2 regions of the Deinococcus multiflagellatus genome follow, and region 2 is predicted to be linked to the other one. Evidence: riboswitches for the same ligand, from Rfam matches in the RefSeq annotation. Region 2 holds a riboswitch; the other holds the start of a gene.

Region 1 (3,288 bases), on a different contig from region 2:
ACGTTCACGGTCACGGTGCTGCCGTCCACCAGCTTGATGGGCGCGGTGCCGCTCACATCAAAGGTGTCGGTGGCGCTGCCCAGGTTGGCAATTTCCATGCCAATGGAGGTGCGGGTGGGCGCCGTGGCGCTGGTGCAGGTGCTGGGCGGAATGACGGGCGAACCAGGGTTGCCGGGCTGGCCCGCTTCGGGGGTGCCGGGGATGCCGGGGTTGCCGCCCGGGGTGGGCGTGGGGTTGCCGAAGGACAGGCCCGGCAGGTTCACGATGTCGCGCGTGGCGTCGCTCTTGCTGGGGTCGTTGCTGGAGGTGGTGACCACCGTGACCGTGGGGGCGTTGACCGGGTTGGTGGGCGCGCCGCCAGCCGGGAAGGTCACGCGCACGAGCACGTCGGCGGTGGCGCCGGGGGCCACGGTGCCCACATCGGGGGTGCCGTCGCCGTCGGTGTCGGGCAGCGGGGTGCCGTCGGGCTTCAGCAGCGTCACGGTCGCGCCGGCCGGGAAGCCCGCGAGGCTGGTGGTGATGTCCAGCACGTCGGGGCGGTTACCGGTGTTCTGCACGGTGTTCGTGAAGGTGATGGTCGTGGTGGTGGCAATCGCCTGCGCGGTCTGGGTGTCGCTCGCGCTGGGGGTAATGGTGATGCCCTCGGGGCTGGCGTAGGGCGGGGTCACGGGGTTGCCGTTGCCGTCCGGGTCATTCTTGGGCCCAATGAGCGCCGAGTCGTTGCGGGCCACGGTGGTGACGTTGGAGTTGTTGGCGTCACGGGGCACGCTGGGGTCGTTGTTGAAGGCCGGGTTGTCGCGGCGGTTGCCGGTGGGGTCGGCGCCGTAGCGGTCGGTGTTGGCGGCGGCGGCGGGCACCGTGTACACCTGGAAGAACTTCACGCTCTGGTCAATGGCCACGCCCGAGATGGAGGTGATGGCGGTGGCCGCCGCAATTTCGGCGTCGCTCAGGGTGTTGTCGTTGTTGGTGTCGGCGCTGGCGGGGAAGAAGCGGATGTTGTCCGGGGTCTTCACGGTCCCGGCGGGGTCGGGGGTGTTCGTCAGGTCGTAGGCTTCGCCCGGCACGTTGCCGGTGTTGGTCAGCGTGTAGGCGAAGCTCACGGTGTCGCCGGGGCGCGCGGTCGCACTCTGCCCGGGGCGGGTGTAGTCGGGGACAGTGCGGTCGGCGCTGCCGTCGTTGGGGGTGATGGTGAAGCTGGGCACCGGCAGCACGGTGGTGGTCACCGGGTTGGAGGGAATGGGGGGGTTGGGGGTGGTGCCGCCTTCAGGCGTGAACACGATCTCGGCCGTGTTGGTGATCACGGTGCCGGCCGGGGTCCCGGCAGCGGAGGCGGTGCCGGCGGCCAGCGCGGCCAGCAGGGTGCAGATGGTCCAGGATCTCTTCATGTCGTTTCCTCCGGGGAGCAGGGGGCGAAAGCTTCTCAGGTGACGGTCACGCGCGGGGGTCATCTGCGCGTTTGGTCCGGGCAGGAGGCGGGGGTCTGGGGCCGCGCGGCGGTGCGGGCCACCGCGCGCCGCCACGCCAAACCACAACGGCCACGGCCCCCGCATGAAGCGGTGACCGTGGCGGGGTAAAGCGCGGGCAGCTTGAGCATCAGAACACACCTCCGAGAACAAAGAGTTGACCGACAGCCTGCGGAACAGTTCCGCCTTCTGTCGGTCGCGCCACTCGCTCCTCACCTGACATAAGCGCCCGTCTGCGCCAGGTGATTCATCGCTTCAGAACTCAGGTTGTGCAATCAGGGGGCGAAAGCCGCCGGGGTCTCTCCGGACAGGCACGCAAGCGAGGGTTCAGAGGACTGACACCTTCATGTCTGACTCAGGCGTCACTATGAACTTTCTCACTCCGTACGTCCACCCGTATCATCCCGGGCCTGGGGGGGGTTGTCAAACCCCAAGGCGGCCGGATGACGCTTTGGCAATGGGGGTACCAGTTCCCCCATCAAAGGCGTCTATCTCTTCAATAAAGCGGTCAAAGAGGTAGCGGCTGTCGTGCGGGCCTGGGCTGGCTTCCGGGTGGTACTGCACCGAAAACACCGGGTAGCGCGCGTGCGCCATGCCCTCCAGGGTGCCGTCGTTCAGGTTCACATGGGTGGCCACGAAGGCCCCATTGGGAATCGAATCAATGTCCACGGCGTACCCGTGGTTCTGCGACGTGATCTCCACATTCCCCGTTAACAGATTCTTCACCGGCTGGTTGCCGCCCCGGTGGCCGAACTTCATCTTGAAGGTCTTGCCGCCCGCCGCGAGCCCCAGAATCTGGTGGCCCAGGCAGATGCCGAAGGTGGGCAGCAGCCCCATCAGTTCCCAGGCGGTCTTGTGGGCGTATTCCAGCGGGGCCGGATCGCCGGGGCCGTTGGACAGAAACAGGCCGTGCGGCTGCAGCGCCATGATCTGCGCCGGGGTGGTATGGGCGGGCACCACGATAGGCTCAATGCCCACCTCGGCCAGCCGCTCAATGATGGTGTGCTTAATCCCGAAGTCCATCAGGACCACGCGTTTGCCGTGCCGCAGGGTGGGAAAGGCGTAGGGCAGGGCGGTGGTGACCTCGCGGGTCATGTCGTGCCCGTCAATGTCCTGGTGGTCGCGGGCGCGCTGCACATACACCTGTTCCTCGGCGGGGGTGAACTCGCCGTAGGAATCTTCGGGGTGGGTGTAGGAGCGGTGGGCGATCACGCCCTTGACCACGCCGCCTTCGCGCAGACGCCGCACCAGCGCGCGGGTGTCAATGCCCTGAATGGACACCACTCCGTACTGCTGCATAAAGGCTTCCAGCGACTGCTGGGCGCGGTGGTTGGAGTACTCGCCCGAGAACTCGCGCGAGATAAAGCCGCGCACGTAGGGCTTGTTGCTCTCCATGTCGTAGATCGCCACGCCGTAGTTGCCCACATGCGGGTAGGTGATCGTCACGATCTGCCCGTTGTACGAGGGATCGGTCATGATCTCCTGGTAGCCGGTCATGGAGGTGTTGAACACCACCTCGCCCACGGTTTCGCCCCGGTGTCCGAAGGCGTAGCCCCGGTACACGGTGCCGTCTTCCAGGGCCAGGATGGCCCGCTCTTTTCTGATCATGTGTGTCCCTCCATTCGCGCCTCGCTGGACGCGTTTCATGGCCGGGCGCCGCGCGGTCCATCCTGGCTTGCCCAGTCACGGGTTTACCAGCGGTAGCGCACGCTCGCCTTGCCGATGATGACATTCCCGGTCACGCTGCGCTGTGAGGTCATGCCGTCAAAGCGGTTGATCAGGTCGGCCGCCGCGTTCATGGCCGGGGCCAGCAGTTCTTCCAGTT
Region 2 (3,288 bases):
CCCGTGATGGCATAGGTTTCGAGCACACTCATGCCGGGGTACACGCGGCGGGGGCGGCCCGCGATCTTCTGCACCAGTTTGCCGCTGGCGTCGTAGATCTCGGCCCGGGTGGTGGGCACGGCCAGGCGCGTGCCTGTATTGCTCAGGGTGACATTCAGCTGCATGCCGCTCCCCGAGCGGCCCAGCTGGGGGTCCTGGAACTTCAGCTGGCTCTGGCCACCGGGCACCTGCACGACCACCTGCACGGCATACCGGGTGACCTGCTGCAGGCTCAGGCTGTTGGGCCGGGTGGGGGCCGCTGCGCCACTGCCGGTCACCGGGGTCACGAACACCACACCCCAGTGGCTGCCTGGGGCGGCATTCCGGGGCACCTGAATGCGGTAGGGCACGGTCACCTTGCCCTTTGCGGGCACCGTGACCAGCGTGCTGGAAAATTTGATCCAGTCCGTGTTGCTGCGCTCCAGGGCGCCGGGTTTCAGGTAAGCCGTGCCCGCCTTGGCGTCCGACCGCACGTCGCCCAGCGAGAGCTGGGTCTGCACCGGGGCGGCGCCCGTATTGCTCAGGGTCAGTGAGCCCTCCAGCGTGGTGTTGGGGCTGGCGGTGTGCTCGACCACCAGGGGGCTGGTGACCTGCACCTGCGCCCGGGCGGCGCCCAGGCTGATTAAGGTGGCCAGAACAGCAAGCTTCTTCATGCCAGAACCTCAAGAAAACCGGGGAAAGTGCCGGTGGCCCCTTTCCCCGCTGGTGGGTGTGTGTTGCGCTTACAGGCCGGTGCCGATGGTGTAGGTCAGCGTGCCCGTAAAGTTCTCGAAGCCGCGCGTGGCGGTCACCGAGTAGGCCACGTTGGCGGTGCCGCCGGTCGTGAACTGGGCAATGCCCGTGATCAGGTTCTGGGCCGCGAAGTTGTTGCCGCTGAAGTTCACCGCGGCGCCCGTGCCGCCGTTGCCTGCAGCGGCTGTGCCCACCGTGGGCGTCAGGCTGATGGTCATGCCAGCGGGCAGGCTGGTGAGGCCGCCGGCCAGCGCCAGCGACACGGTGATCGAGCGGTCGCCATCGGCAGTGTTGTCCTGGGTTTCGTAAGCCACGCTGGCACTGCCGGCGGCCTGCGCGGTCGTGCCGAACTCAGCGTTCACAAAGTCCACCGAGAGGTTGCCCGTCACACTCAGGGTATCGGTGCCGCTGTTGGTGGCGGTCACGGTGGTGGACTGGGTGGCGGCAGTTGCCGCTGCCAGAACAGGAGTGGTGGAGCACAGAGCCAGAGCCGCCAGAATCACATTGATCTTGTTCATGATGATCTCCCTTTCTTACAGACAAGGGCGTTTCGTGGCCTGTCCACGAATTGCGCGCCGAGTCGGTCGCACCACTTGCTCCCTCTGCCCGAGGTGCCCGGATTACAGGACAGAGATCAACGCACCTCTTCGCCTGAGTCATCTCGAAACGAAGTGCACGAAAGATGCCGCCTGGGCGCTCACAACCCTCTGACATGAGACAGATTGGGCAAGAATGAACACATGGGGGAACTCGGGCGCTGTGGTGGTGCAAGAGGTAGGGGCGGCTGCCAGCGTTCGGTAAAATCTTTTGAGCAAAAAACCGCTCTGAATGGGAGAATTGGTGAACGGGCCTCTCGGCCTTCGCCCTTATCCCGCTTTTCTCTTCTGTTGCCAGACCTCTTTCATGAAGGGGCTGACGCTCTGACAGAGGCTTTGTCAGGGCCGGATCAGGGGAGAGCCGGACCCCAGCTGCACCTAGTGCGCCGCCCACCTGTCGTGGAGCTCGGTCAGGCGTGAAGTACAGGGGCGGCAGGTCGCCAGCTGCACCCAGTGCGCCGCCCACCTGTCGTGGAGGTGCCGGCCACCCGGGCGTTGTTCAAAGGCGCATCAAAGGTGCAGGCAAGAAAGACGGCGGCTTCTTCGCCGCCGGTCACGTTCTCCCTGTTCCCGCTCTACCCGTCCTGTCTTGGCCGCCAGCCGGGGGGGCGCAGCAGATAGTTGAGGCGGTCGCGCCAGGTGCGGGCCCCTTTCACATCGCGCCACAGGGCCGCGAATTCGTGAAAGGCCACGCGGACCGGGTGGTAGGTGTTGATGTTGTGCACCAGCCCGTAGCGCACCCGCTCGGTTTCGGCCTGAAAGGTGCCCAGCAGCCGGTCCCAGATGATCAGAATGCCCGCGTAGTTCTTGTCCAGGTACACGTCGTTGCTGCCGTGGTGGGCGCGGTGGTGGCTGGGCGTGTTGAACACGTATTCAATGGGCCGGGGCAGGCGCCCAATGCGCTCGGTGTGCACGAAAAACTGGTACAGCAGGTTCCAGGACTGCGCCAGCAGCACCATCCAGGGTTCAAAGCCCAGCAGCGGCAGCGGCAGCCAGAAGGGCAGGGCGGTCATGGGCACCCAGGTCTGGCGCAGGGCGGTCGACAGGTTGTAGTGCTGGCTGGAATGGTGCACCACATGGCTGGCCCAGAACAGGCGCACCTCGTGGCTGATCCGGTGAAACCAGTAGTAGGCAAAGTCGTCCAGAAAGAACAGCAGCACCCACACCCACCACGCCTCTGACGGCAGGCGCAGCGGCGTCCACAGGTACAGGGCGGTGTAGATGCCCAGCACCACTGCTTTCCAGAACACGTTGATCAGCACGTTGCCAATCCCCATGCTGAGGCTGGTCAGGGTGTCGCGCGCGGCGTAGCCCATCTTCGGCTCGCCGTGTTCGTCGTGGTCGCCCAGGAACCGGTAGGCGGCCCACTCGATCAGCAGCGACAGCACGAAGACCGGAATGGCGCGTTGCAAGAGGTCAATCATGGGTGCCCCCCGGCCACAGGTGCAGGCTGTCCAGGGCGGTGGTCAGCGCGGCCTGGCGCGCGGTGTCGGGCCCCAGGGCCAGCGCGGCGTGCAGGGCGCGGTAGTGGTCCAGGGCACGGGTCTGGCGGGCCACGTCGCGGAAATACAGGGGCCCGGCCTGGGTGTAGACCTCGTGGAAGGCGCCCAGCAGCAGCGGCGCCAGCGCATTGCCACTGCCGTGGGCCGCGAGGCTCTGGACCGTCCAGTCAAAGGCGGTAAAAGCCTGCGGGGCGTCCGGGGTGCCGGGTTCGGGCGGGGCGCCCAGGTGCGCGCGCAGCGGCGCCGGGTCCAGCCGCGCCGAGGCCGCCATCCAGTGCGGCAGCAGCGCCGCGCGCAGGTCCAGCAACTGCGGCACCAGCCCGCTCAGGTCGCCCGCCCGCGACAGGTGGGCCAGCACCCGCAGCCCGCCTTCTTCCGGGTGGCAGACCCGCGTGGGTTTGCCCTGGCGGATCTCCAGC

Evidence for each region. Region 2 has a riboswitch for cyclic di-GMP ahead of K7W41_RS13300 (hypothetical protein). Riboswitches for the same ligand answer to the same signal wherever they lie in the genome.
Region 1: linked by a shared signal. The riboswitch ahead of K7W41_RS08985 (DUF11 domain-containing protein) and the one ahead of K7W41_RS13300 (hypothetical protein) in region 2 are both predicted to bind cyclic di-GMP.

What each region holds. Positions count from the first base shown of each region.
Region 1 is NZ_JAIQXV010000005.1:102,372-105,659, reverse strand. It holds gene K7W41_RS08985 (DUF11 domain-containing protein) at 1-1,385, opposite strand, end outside; cyclic di-GMP riboswitch class II at 1,645-1,730, opposite strand; gene carA (glutamine-hydrolyzing carbamoyl-phosphate synthase small subunit) at 1,887-3,071, opposite strand; gene K7W41_RS08975 (hypothetical protein) at 3,155-3,288, opposite strand, start outside.
Region 2 is NZ_JAIQXV010000011.1:12,576-15,863, reverse strand. It holds gene K7W41_RS13305 (hypothetical protein) at 1-692, opposite strand, end outside; gene K7W41_RS13300 (hypothetical protein) at 762-1,289, opposite strand; cyclic di-GMP riboswitch class II at 1,341-1,425, opposite strand; gene K7W41_RS13295 (sterol desaturase family protein) at 1,943-2,791, opposite strand; gene K7W41_RS13290 (GntR family transcriptional regulator) at 2,784-3,288, opposite strand, start outside.